Regions from separate parts of the Mesorhizobium sp. WSM4850 genome, predicted to be linked through region 1. Evidence: predicted binding sites of a transcription regulator. Region 1 holds the regulator's gene; each other region holds the start of a gene.
The links. Region 1 encodes HrcA, which represses chaperone genes, less so after heat shock. Its sites were predicted from a motif close to GTTAGCACTCNCNNNNNGNGAGTGCTAAC; they were not measured.

Region 2: the regulator HrcA is predicted to act here: its motif matches at 2,789-2,817, upstream of AC0L2Z_RS24430 (co-chaperone GroES).
Region 3: the regulator HrcA is predicted to act here: its motif matches at 2,569-2,597, upstream of AC0L2Z_RS30645 (co-chaperone GroES).

The regions. Positions count from the first base shown of each region.
Region 1 is NZ_JBVVPV010000002.1:66,785-70,938, reverse strand. It holds gene cysK (cysteine synthase A) at 1-719, opposite strand, end outside; gene AC0L2Z_RS03305 (hypothetical protein) at 1,025-1,222, opposite strand; gene hrcA (heat-inducible transcriptional repressor HrcA) at 1,304-2,419, opposite strand; gene rph (ribonuclease PH) at 2,555-3,271, shown strand; gene AC0L2Z_RS03290 (VOC family protein) at 3,471-3,881, shown strand; gene rdgB (RdgB/HAM1 family non-canonical purine NTP pyrophosphatase) at 3,881-4,154, shown strand, end outside.
Region 2 is NZ_JBVVPV010000031.1:57,054-61,207, reverse strand. It holds gene AC0L2Z_RS24465 (response regulator transcription factor) at 1-365, opposite strand, end outside; gene AC0L2Z_RS24460 (hypothetical protein) at 471-770, opposite strand; gene AC0L2Z_RS24455 (DUF3168 domain-containing protein) at 939-1,349, opposite strand; gene AC0L2Z_RS24450 (hypothetical protein) at 1,495-1,764, shown strand; gene AC0L2Z_RS24445 (hypothetical protein) at 1,775-1,996, opposite strand; gene AC0L2Z_RS24440 (DUF1488 family protein) at 2,087-2,353, opposite strand; gene AC0L2Z_RS24435 (hypothetical protein) at 2,350-2,622, opposite strand; gene AC0L2Z_RS24430 (co-chaperone GroES) at 2,869-3,231, shown strand; gene groL (chaperonin GroEL) at 3,332-4,154, shown strand, end outside.
Region 3 is NZ_JBVVPV010000053.1:494-4,647, forward strand. It holds gene AC0L2Z_RS30630 (DUF982 domain-containing protein) at 1-29, opposite strand, end outside; gene AC0L2Z_RS30635 (hypothetical protein) at 92-298, opposite strand; gene groL (chaperonin GroEL) at 410-2,041, opposite strand; gene AC0L2Z_RS30645 (co-chaperone GroES) at 2,099-2,416, opposite strand; gene AC0L2Z_RS30650 (usg protein) at 2,793-3,080, shown strand; gene AC0L2Z_RS30655 (DUF982 domain-containing protein) at 3,195-3,452, opposite strand; gene AC0L2Z_RS30660 (hypothetical protein) at 3,585-3,803, opposite strand; gene AC0L2Z_RS30665 (Hsp20 family protein) at 4,050-4,154, shown strand, end outside.

The DNA.
Region 1 (4,154 bases):
CCGATGCCCTGGATCTTGTGCGGGCCGGGCTGGCCGCCCGACAGCACCGGCGAGGCTTCCGGCTCGACGGCGACGACATGCACGGAGGGCTTGCGCTGCTTCAGCACCTGGCCGACGCCGGTGATGGTGCCGCCGGTGCCGATGCCGGCGACGAAGATGTCGACTTCGCCATGAGTGTCGTTCCAGATTTCCTCGGCAGTGGTGCGGCGGTGAATTTCCGGATTGGCGGGATTCTCGAACTGCTGCGGAATGATGGCGTCGGGCAGCGTCGCGGCCAGTTCGTCGGCCTTGGCGATGGCGCCTTTCATGCCTTTCGGCCCTTCGGTCAGCACCAGTTCGGCGCCGAGCAGCGCCAGCATCTTGCGGCGTTCGACCGACATGGTTTCCGGCATGGTCAGGATCAGCTTGTAGCCCTTGGCGGCGGCGGCGAAGGCGAGCGCGATGCCGGTGTTGCCCGAGGTTGGCTCGATCAGCGTGGTCCTGCCGGGCGCAATCCTGCCCGATGCCTCCAGCGCCTCGATCATCGAGACGCCGATGCGATCCTTGACCGAGCCGATCGGGTTGAAGAATTCGAGCTTGGCCAGCAGATTGGCGACGACGCCCTTTTCCCCGGCGAACTTGTCGAGCCGCACCAGCGGCGTGTCGCCGATCGTCTCGGTGATCGAATTGTAGATGCGGCCGCGGCCGGGCACAGGCACGGTGGTGGCGGGCTTGTTCATTGGTTTCGCTCCCAAGAGGTCAGATGGGCAAGGGTCAGGCAATCAAGTGAGTCAGGCAACTAAGTCTCGACCAGGCAGGATAAAGCCTTCGGCCGCGCAAGCTAGTCTGCCGTTTGAAAATATCCGACGTGGTCGCATGCTGAATACATCCTCGCCCGCAGGTGACGGCCAGATGCAACCGCCGCCGCCCTCGGGGCAGCGCATCACTTGCCGGTCGGCCCCAGACCGCGTCGCCGGAGACGACGAAGCCGCTCACGAGATCCTCATGCTCGCCGGTCGGCTAGCCGTCCTTGCACCTTTCGGGCTCAGTTCCCGGCGGCGTAGAAATCGTCGTCGAGGCGCTTTTCCAGCGCGACGAGATCGGCCGGCAGCGGCAGGCCCATGGCGCGCATCTCCCCCAGCTTTTCGCGCAACTGCTCCTGCACTTCATGCTGATCCTCGGGCTGGTTGATCATCTGCTCGAGCAACAGGCTGATCTGAGCCTTGAATGATTCCAGCGCCATTTTTTTCTCCTTGAGGTTCCCTTAAGCGTGTCGCGTTGGAAGGATCCGTGCGACGCGCTTCGGTTTTTTGGGCGACTTGCATTATCGCAGCATGCGGGAAATAAGCTGCGCGGTATAGTCGACCATCGGCACGATGCGTGCGTAGTTCAGCCGGGTCGGGCCGATGACGCCGAGCGCGCCGATGACGCGGGCGTCCTTGTCGCGATAGGGCGCCACGACCAGCGACGAGCCCGACAGCGAAAACAGCTTGTTCTCCGAGCCGATGAAGATGCGCACGCCGGAGCCTTCCTCGGCGAGGTCGAGAAGCTGGATCAGCCCGTCCTGCGTCTCCAGATCCTCGAACAAATGCCGCAGCAGCTCGATGTCGGCCTGGGCGGTGACATTTTCCAGCAGATTGGCGCGACCGCGCACGATGAGACGCGCCGGCAAGCCGCTCTCGGCGCCTGCCCAGACAGCAAGGCCCTTCTCGACCAAATCCTGCGACAGCGTGTCGAGGGCGGCCCTGGTTTCTTCCTTGATGCGGGCGATCTCGACCCGCGCCTCGGCCAGCGTGCGACCGCGGATATGGGCGTTGAGGAAATTCGAGGCTTCGTGCAGTTGCGAGACGGTGATGCCGGCGGGCAGGTCGACCACGCGGTTTTCGACGTCGCCGTTCTGCGACACCAGCACGGCCAGCGCCTTGTTCGGCTCGAGCTGGATGAATTCGATATGCTTGAGCGCCACCTCGTTCTTGGCGGCAAGCACGAGGCCGGCGCCGCGCGACATGCCGGACAGCATCTGGCTCGCCTCGGTGAGCATGTGCTCCAGCGTCGCACCAGAGCCGGAGGCGCGTACCTGCGCCTCGATGGTGCGGCGCTCCTCGTCGGAGAGATCGCCAAGCTCCATGAAGGCATCGACGAAGAAGCGCAGGCCGGCCTGGGTCGGCAATCGGCCGGCCGAGATATGCGGTGCGTAGATCAGGCCGAGATGCTCGAGATCGCTCATCACATTGCGGATGGTGGCCGGCGACAGCGAAGACGGCAGGATACGCGACAGGCTGCGCGATCCGACCGGCTCGCCGTCCTTCAGATAGGAATCGACAATGCGCCGAAAGATGTCGCGCGAGCGCATGTCGAGCGATTGAAGGGCGGGCGATTGAAGCGCGGGGGATTGGAGCGCTGCCGCCGACTGGGAACCGGGATCGACTGCCTTGGTCATTCGAGCCAAATACCTCCGGCCCAAGGATATAGACATCGGCCGCGCCCGCGCAACTGGTCCATTTTCCTTTGCGCCTCTCGTCGCGTGCGGCTACAAGCCGGCCACGACTCCTAAAACGACAAGAAAGAAGCCTGAATGCGCCCTTCCAAACGCCAATTCGACGAAATGCGCGCCATCTCCTTTGAGCGCGGCGTCTCCAAGCACGCGGAAGGCTCGTGCCTGGTGAAGTTCGGCGACACCCACGTGCTGTGCACCGCCAGCCTCGAGGAAAAGGTGCCGGGCTGGATGCGCAATTCCGGCAAGGGCTGGGTGACGGCGGAATACGGCATGCTGCCGCGCTCGACCGGCGAGCGCATGCGCCGCGAGGCTTCGGCTGGCAAGCAAGGCGGCCGCACGCTGGAAATCCAGAGGCTGATCGGCCGTTCGCTGCGCGCAGTGGTCGATCTGCAGGCGCTGGGTGAGCAGCAGATCACCGTCGACTGCGACGTGATCCAGGCCGATGGCGGCACGCGCACCGCCTCGATCACCGGCGGCTGGGTGGCGCTTTACGACTGCCTCCGCTGGATGGAAGCCCGGCAGATGGCCAGCGTCGCCAAGGTGCTGAAGGACCATGTCGCGGCTATCTCCTGCGGCATCCACGACGGCCAGCCGGTCATCGACCTCGACTATCTCGAGGATTCATCGGCCGGCACTGACGCCAATTTCGTCATGACCGGCAAGGGCGGCATCGTCGAGATACAAGGCACGGCCGAGGGCGAGCCTTTCTCGGAAGAGCAATTTGCGGCGCTGATGGAATTGGCCAAGAAAGGCATTGCGCGACTGGTCAGCCTGCAGCAGATGGCTGTAGCGTAGTCCTGAAAATGCCGAGCTTGTCCGCCCCCCTCTGGCCTGCCGGCCATCTCCCCCTCAAGGGGGGAGATCGGGTATCCAATCGGCTTTCGCCAACTGTCGGCGGCGTGGGATGTGCGGAAGCGCTGAAGCTGCCAATCTCCCCCCTTGAGGGGGAGATGCCAAGTTTTGGCAAAGAGGGCAGGCCAGAGGGGGGTGCCTCGTGACACCCTCTGCCATCCTCGAATCAGCGCTGTACGTGACCGACCTCGATGCCGCGGAAGAATTCTACACCGATGTGCTCGGGCTCGATCTGCTGGGCAAGGTCGACGGCAGGCATCTTTTCTTCCGTTGCGGGGACGGCGTGCTGCTCATTTTCAACGCCGAGGCGACCAAGATCCCGCCGGCGCCCGATGCCAAGCTGAAAGTGCCGCCGCACGGCACGGTCGGCGACGGCCATCTCTGCTTTGCGGCGAGCGCGGACGAGATCGTCCGCTGGAGAGCGCATCTTGAGCGCAAGAAAATCGCCATCGAGAGCGAGTTCGAATGGCCGCAGGGTGGCCGCTCGATCTATATTCGCGACCCCTCCGGCAATTCGATCGAATTCGCCGAACCAAGAATCTGGGGCATCTGATGCATTCGCTTGATGGACATGAGATCGTTGTCGCCAGCCACAATGCCGGCAAATTGCGCGAATTCGCCGATCTGATGGCGCCGTTCGGCATAGAAGCGAAGTCGGCCAAGGAATATGGCCTGCCGGAGCCGGACGAGACCGGCACCACCTTCGAGGAGAACGCCTATATCAAGGCCTTTGCCGCCGCCAAGGCGACAGGCCTGCCGGCATTGTCGGACGATTCCGGCCTGTGTGTCGATGCGCTGGGCGGAGCGCCCGGCGTCTACACCGCCA
Region 2 (4,154 bases), on a different contig from region 1:
TGGCCGGCCGCGCGCCGGATGAGCGCTCGGACCCTGGCCAGCACCTCTTCGATGTGGAACGGCTTGGTGACATAATCGTCGGCGCCGGCGTCGATGCCGGATACCTTGTCGCTCCAGCGATCGCGCGCCGTCAAGATCAGGACCGGCATCTTGCGGCCGCCGCGCCGCCAGCGTTCGACCACGCTGATGCCGTCCATCTGCGGCAAGCCGATGTCGAGCACCACGGCGTCATAGGGCTCGGTGTCGCCGAGGAAATGCCCTTCCTCACCGTCGAAAGCCCGGTCGACAACATAGCCGGCATCGACCAGCGCGTCTGATATCTGCCGGTTCAGATCCTTGTCATCTTCGACGACGAGTACGCGCATGCGGGAATCATACCCAGTTGAAGAATCGGCCTGTTGAAAAATCGGCCGGTTGAGGAGCTGGACGTCAGATATAGGCCGATTCCAGCGCCTGGGATACGGCAGGCATCAGTTCAGCGGAACGACGATCTCCGTGCGGCGCGGACGCTGCCCATCCTTGCCCGGAACCAGCACGACGATGACGCAGACCGGCTGGCCACCGCGCGTCGACTGCGACGCCTTGGCCAGCGTGCCGCCATTCTGCTCGGCGACCTGCTGACCGATCGCGTAGCAGTCGGAGGCGGCCAGGACGATCGGCCGGTTCTGCTCGGGCACGACGACCGGCAGCGCCGTCGCCTGCGACGCAAACAGACCGGCAGCGCAGAGAGCAAGTGTCGCGGTTGGGAAGTGGGAGCGAAGCGTTTTCATGATCAGCGTCCTAACGCATCGGTGCTGAACGTGATATGAACATTGCCTGCAACACATGCCTGTCTCACCCCCTGAAATGCGACACAACCAACCCCGGTGATTTGGCCGCCCGAACCCGGCAAATCCAGGCGCCAGTCTAGACTGTGTTGCAGCCTTATTGAAAGCGCGTCAGGCGTTTTCTTCCGTCACGGCAAGAAAGCGCAGCAGCCCGTGACAGGCTGAAAGATCCTGGTCGTAACGGACCTCGGTGAATTCGAGCCTGAGATTGACGCTGTGATGCTCGTCGAGCGCCAGCGCCGCATCCTGGAGGCGGGCGCTGACCATGTCCATCACGTCGAGCATTTCTTTCCTGGCCTCGGATTTCGACCAGAAATGCAGAGTGAAAAGCTGCTCGGCGTCTTTCTCCCTGCCTGTTACCCAATCATAGACGCTGGTCCGGCCGAACGTCACATAGGGAAACGGGATGTTTTCCGGGGCATGGTCGAATAGTTTTGCGCCGCCCAGCGCCGCTGACAGGGAACCGTCAGCGTCCAGCGCCTGGAACAAGGCCTTCTGCAACGCGGCAGCCGGCGCGTTCATTGTATTCTCCCTCGCCCGTCGCGGCTGAACAGGCCTTTGTGCCGTCAACGATTCGTGCTTGCAGCGTAGCCGCGTTGAGGTGGCTGCGCCAGATCAGGGGGATCTCAGGTGGCTACCCACACCTTTCATTTGACATGCAAGGCGTTTGAAAAACGGTGCTATGGAGTGTTTGTTTCTCCAGACCTTCGAGGTTGTTTTCGTGCGCGAGCCATCGCTGCTGCCTGTTTTCGGAAAGCTTGGGATCAAGACGCCAGTCGTCGTTGCGGCGGCGCCGACCATGTCGAAAAGCATTAAGAACATTGTGTCCCGCATGCGGGAGGTTCTGTCTTCATACGGAGGCCTAGCCTTGAAGCTGTTCGTCGTCGTTTGGACGGTCCTTGTCGTGGCGGCAGTGTTCTACATCACGCAGGCCTGACCAATCGCATTCATCGATCGGGGGCGGAAACGAAACGGATGCCGGAATGGCAAACCGCTACGCACTGCGCATGGAGCATCCGCACAGCTGGACCGTCTTCGATGGCTTCACCGGCCAGCCCGTCGAGCTTGAGCACCAGGTCTTGGTTGGCATGAACACGCGCGATGCAGACGCGATGGTCGGATCGGCTGAACAGCCGAGATGTCAAGCGACGGGCAAAGGCGGAGAGCAAGCCCTGATCCTGCCGCTAGGTTCACTCGGCACATTCGTGCGCCTGGATCGGATCTGGCGCGTTGGCCCTGAACGCGATGACGTTCGGGATTTAACGAAAATCGGCCGCCGTCAGCACATATATGCTCTTGCGGGTCCGGTCATAGGCATTCCTGGCGACGTCGTGGATGGAGTTGGAAGCCGTATCGAAGGCGGCGAGATAGGTGGCTTCTGCAGTTGGTGTCCCTGACTCTGCCTTCGAGATGGCATCCGTGGCGACGGAGAAGGAAATCTGGAACATGCCGTCATGGCCGACGAAGCGGATGCGTTTGCCCGCCTCGTCGTAGCTCCGGCTTCGATTGGGAAATGTCAGGCTCATGACTTGACCTCCGTTGATGCAACGTCTGCTTTCTTGATCGCCCGCGACGCCCGCTTTTTCTTGGGGGCGACGGGATTGAGGGCCTCCGCGGCGCGGTCGGCCTCTTCCTTGGCCAGCCGCAACGCCCGCAATCTTGCCGTCTTGATGGTCCTGGCCTTGGCCTCTGAAACATATTCGGCCGTTGCCTGATTGCGTTCCGCGGTTTTCTTCTGCTTCTCCATGAAGCGCGCTTCGGCTTTTTCCATGATGTTCTGGCTAACTTCCGCCATCGATCAAAACCTCCTTTTGGCTGCAATGATGAAAATGATTTTCTCCCTTAAAATAGTCACTCGATGTGGAAAAATCAAATTCTGACCTATTTTTGATCGAGCAAATTTCTGAAGCGAAAAGGCAAAATAATACTATTCAATGTTTTACGGCGGCCAACGAATATTTTTTGGCACTCCTATCTATCGAGTGCCAACGCGCCTATAGAAGGGAGCGGCCGCCTAAGCCGGCCCCAGAAAGAAGTTTCCATGAAATTCCGGCCACTCCACGATCGCGTCGTCATTCGGCGCGCCGAAAGCGACACCAAATCCAAGGGCGGCATCATCATCCCCGACAATGCCAAGGAAAAGCCGCAGGAAGGCGAAGTGATCGCCGTCGGGCCGGGCGCGCGTGACGAAAGCGGCGCGCTGATCGCGCTCGATGTCAAGGCCGGCGACCTCATCCTGTTCGGCAAATGGTCCGGCACCGAAGTCAGGATTGACGGAGAGGACCTTCTGATCATGAAGGAGGCCGACATCATGGGCATCATCGACAAGAGCGAGATGGGCATCATCGACAAGAGCGAGATGGGCATCATCGAGAAGACCGGGGCTGCCAAGAAGGCCGCCTGATTGGAGCGCCGCGCGTCTTGGACGCGCAAAGGACGCTCCAAATTTTTGATTCAGGCGGTGCTGACAGCGCCCTGCCGCAACCAACCGAACTGGAAAAAAGATGTCTGCCAAGGAAATCAAATTCTCCACCGATGCGCGTGACCGCATGCTGCGTGGTGTCGAAATCCTCAACAACGCCGTCAAGGTGACGCTCGGCCCCAAGGGCCGCAACGTCGTCATTGACAAGGCCTATGGCGCACCGCGCATCACCAAGGACGGGGTGGCGGTAGCCAAGGAAATCGAGCTTTCCGACAAGTTCGAGAACATGGGCGCGCAGATGGTGCGCGAAGTGGCGTCGAAGACCAACGACCTTGCCGGCGACGGCACCACCACCGCCACGGTGCTTGCCGCTTCCATCTTGCGCGAGGGCGCCAAATTCGTTGCCGCCGGCATGAACCCGATGGACCTCAAGCGCGGCATCGACCTTGCCGTTACCGCTGTCGTCAAGGAAATCCAGGCACGCGCCAAGAAGGTCAAATCTTCCGGTGAAATCGCGCAGGTCGGCACCATTGCCGCCAATGGCGACACCACCGTTGGCGCCATGATCGCCAAGGCGATGGACAAGGTCGGCAATGACGGCGTCATCACTGTCGAGGAAGCCAAGACCGCCGACACCGAACTCGACGTCGTCGAGGGCATGCAGTTCGACCGCGGCTATCTCTCGCCCTATTTCGTCACCAATGCCGAGAAGATGCGCGCCGAGCTGGAGGACCCTTACGTCCTCATCCATGAAAAGAAGCTCGGCAATCTGCAGGCGATGCTGCCGATCCTCGAAGCCGTGGTGCAAAGCGGCAAGCCGCTGCTGATCATCTCCGAGGACGTCGAAGGCGAAGCGCTGGCGACGCTGGTCGTCAACAAATTGCGAGGCGGCCTCAAGGTTGCGG
Region 3 (4,154 bases), on a different contig from region 1:
ACCGGCTTTTCAAAAGAAGAACGGTCCATGACACTCTCCTTTCCGGTTCAACTGTCTCCAACAGGCGCAGGCATGCGCGCCCGCGCGACCATCATTTACGCTCCTCCTGGCCGGCCCCGACGCGTTGGGCCGACAGGAACATCAGCGTATAGGCCGCCTTGCGGCGATCCCAGCCGGCCTGCTCGGCCATGCCCAGCAAGCCGTCGACCAGGGGCGCCAGCGCCGCCCTGCAATCGGTTTCATAGTTGAAATCGTTCTTCGGGCGGGTCGGCGCCGCGATCTTTCCAAAACTGTCCATCACATCCATCGCAACACCTGCTCCGCATTAATCCCGGACCGGCAAGACCGTGCCCGCTTTGGCGGACACGGTCCATCTGCCGTTCAGAAGCCTCGCTTTGGAGGCCTGACCTTAGTAGTCCATGCCGCCACCGCCGGGCATTGCCGGTGCGGCAGCTTCCTTCTTCGGCTTCTCGGCCACCATCGCCTCGGTGGTTACCAGCAGGCCGGCCACCGACGCGGCGTCCTGCAGAGCGGCGCGCACCACCTTGGCCGGGTCGATCACGCCCTGCGCGTAGAGATCACCGAACTCATTGGTCTGGGCGTTCCAGCCATAGCCGAATTCGGTCTTCTCGCGCAGCTTGCCGACGATGATCGAGCCTTCCGCACCGGCGTTCTCGGCGATCTGGCGCACCGGCTGCTCGATGGCCCGACGCACGATCTCGACGCCGGTCCTCTGGTCGGGGTTGTCGACGGCGACATTGTCGAGCGCCTTCGCTGCCCTGAGCAGCGCCACGCCGCCGCCAGGCAGTATGCCTTCCTCGACCGCAGCGCGGGTGGCGTGCATGGCGTCGTCGACGCGGTCCTTGCGCTCCTTGACCTCGACCTCGGTCGAGCCGCCGACGCGGATGACGGCGACGCCGCCGGCGAGCTTGGCCAGCCGCTCCTGCAGCTTCTCGCGGTCATAGTCGGAGGTGGTCTCCTCGATCTGCGCCTTGATCTGGCTGATGCGTGCCTGGATCTCGTCCTTGCGGCCGGCACCATCGACGATCGTGGTGTTCTCCTTCTCGATCAGCACCTTCTTGGCGCGGCCGAGCATCTCCAGCGTGACGTTTTCGAGCTTGATGCCGAGATCCTCGCTGATGGCCGTGCCGCCGGTCAGGATGGCAATGTCTTCCAGCATCGCCTTGCGGCGGTCACCAAAACCCGGCGCCTTGACGGCGGCAACCTTCAGGCCGCCGCGCAGCTTGTTGACGACCAGCGTCGCCAGCGCCTCGCCTTCGACATCCTCGGCGATGATCAGCAGCGGCTTGCTCGATTGCACTGCGGCTTCGAGCACCGGCAGCATGGCCTGCAGGTTGGACAGCTTCTTCTCGTGGATCAGCACATAGGGCTCTTCGAGCTCGACGCGCATCTTGTCCTGGTTGGTGATGAAATAAGGGCTGAGATAGCCGCGATCGAATTGCATGCCCTCAACCACTTCGAGTTCAGTCTCGGCGGTCTTGGCCTCCTCGACCGTGATGACGCCCTCATTGCCGACCTTTTCCATCGCTTCGGCGAGGAAGCGGCCGATCTCCACATCGCCATTGGCCGAGATGGCGCCGACCTGGGCGATCTCGTCGTTCCTTGTCACCTTGCGGGCATTGGCCTTGAGTTCGGCGACGATGGCGTCGACCGCCTTGTCGATGCCGCGCTTCAGGTCCATCGGGTTCATGCCGGCGGCAACCGCCTTGGCGCCTTCCTGGACGATCGACTGCGCCAGAACGGTAGCGGTCGTCGTGCCGTCGCCGGCGACGTCGCTGGTCTTCGAGGCGACCTCACGCACCATCTGCGCACCCATGTTCTCGAACTTGTCCTCAAGCTCGATTTCCTTGGCGACGGTAACGCCGTCCTTGGTGATGCGCGGGGCGCCGAATGACTTGTCGAGGATGACATTGCGGCCCTTGGGACCGAGCGTCACCTTCACCGCGTCGGCGAGGATGTTGACACCGCGCAACATCTTCTCGCGGGCTTCGGTATGGAATTTCACATCCTTGGCAGCCATTGGATAACTCCTTCAAATAGGCAGCTTACGTTGACTGATGGCTTGTTCAGGCCCCGCTCAGGCGGCCTTCTTTTTTATCTGGTCGGTCATTTCAATCACGCCCAGCACATCGCTTTCCTTCATGATGAGCAGGTCCTCGCCATTGAGCTTGATCTCGGTGCCCGACCATTTGCCGAACAGGATGCGGTCGCCGACCTTGACGTCCAGCGGCTGCAGCTGTCCGCTATCGTCGCGCGCGCCGGGGCCGGCGGCGATGACCTCGCCTTCCTGCGGCTTCTCCTTGGCTGTGTCAGGAATGATGATGCCGCCCGCGGTCTTCTCGTCGACCTCGATGCGGCGGACCAGGATACGGTCATGCAATGGACGGAACGCCATGTCGTTCTCCTCATAGGACAAACAGATTTTCTTGGACCTCCCTTCGCAGCCGACCAATGGGTCGGTGCGACGGTGCGCGACCCCTGCTCAGGCATCACGCGCCTATCGAATTAGTCTGCCTATCCAGCCTTTCAAGAGGACGCCGAAAAAATTTTAGCACTCGCCGTTGTCGAGTGCCAACGCACCGTAATAACACACTGTAATAATGGCGCTATTCCAGGATTTGAAACGACGGATGCGGCTTGAAATCGGGGCGCAACCTTCCGACATCATCGTCGATCCCGGCACCGTCTGCCGGCGGCCGGAACCGATGAGGAAGTGGAAGCGTTTTCCCCCGCGGAGGATGGACGCCTGATCGTTCGGAAAGGAGACGGGCATGGTCGGTAATGAGTTCCAGGTCAGCAACGAGTTCCGGCTCCAGATGCAGGGTTTTGGCCTGACGACGGCAGAGATCCATTATCGTCTTCCCGACTATCGGGACCTGCTCCAGCTCTTCATCTGGCAGCAATACGACATCGCCCCGGATTTCCCGACGCTGAAGCATTTCCTTGAATTTTGGGAACGTGAGATCGAGGGCCCGCTGCATTCTGTGCGCGTCGCCCATCACCGTCTGATTCAGCCCTCCGAATGGCGGGCGGTGGACGGCGTCATTACGCTGCAGTGAAATAGAAAAAAGGCGGCGCTTTTAATGAATGGCGCCGCCTCTGCAGCACAGCGCGTCCGCCCCGGCTTCAGGTTCCCCGGCTTCAGGTTCATTGGCGTTCAGGTGGATTGGCGTTCAGGTGGATTTACGTCCCGTGACCAGCAGTCCGGCGGTGCGCGCCGCCTTGACGAAGGCGGTTCGCGCCTCGCGGGCGGTGCGCCAGCCGTCGAGCGCGTCGCGGCAGGCGCGATAGGCTGCGCGCCAGCTCCGGCCGCGCGCCCGGTCCGGCCATCGCTGCATGCATTCGATGGCTTCCCAGCTGCTGGCGACCTTGCGCTCTCCGACGGATTGGAGCTTGAGCGTGATCGGCTCGGAGAATGGGACGTCGTTCATCACTTCCTCCTTTTTTCTTTTTGAGAATAACCAGGAAGGCGGCCCGATCGGCGCCCGACTGACGAGATGGTTCGTATGGCTGCACGCTTCAAGACCTCCCCCGTCTCCCAGTCTGCTTGCCGAAACCCGGCGCTATATGTCGTCGTCCGGCGGTTCGAGAAGCCCGATCAGCGTCGCCACCCTTGCCGACGGCAGCGGGCGGCCCTCGTTGACCAGCGCCTCATCGGCGCCGACCCAGGCAAAGGCCTCGCGCAACTCTTCGATCGTCGCGCCGGTCGAGGCGATGTCGGCGATCACGGCGTCGTCGACCGGGCCCAGCACCGAAATGATGTCGTCGCGTGTCATGGTCATGATGTCCTCCATGCGGCGTGCCGGCGCGACCCTCAAACGTCGGTTGAAACCGGCATTGCCAGCACAATCGGGGCCAGTACAATCTGGCAACAAAAATTCTGGCAGCGGGACAGAATCTGGGTCTTGATTTCGGCCTGACAATAACCAAATGAAAATTGCCGGTTGCCGAATGGGACCGGCAGAACCCAGGGAGCGCCAAGCTCTTTGGCGTCCCTCGTACTATGTTGCTCCACGGAGGATGTAGCTATGAGAACCGCATTCGACTTTTCCCCGCTCTATCGGTCGAGCATCGGTTTCGACCGCATCTTCAACTTGCTGGAAAACGCGCCTCAGGCAGTCGAAACCTGGCCG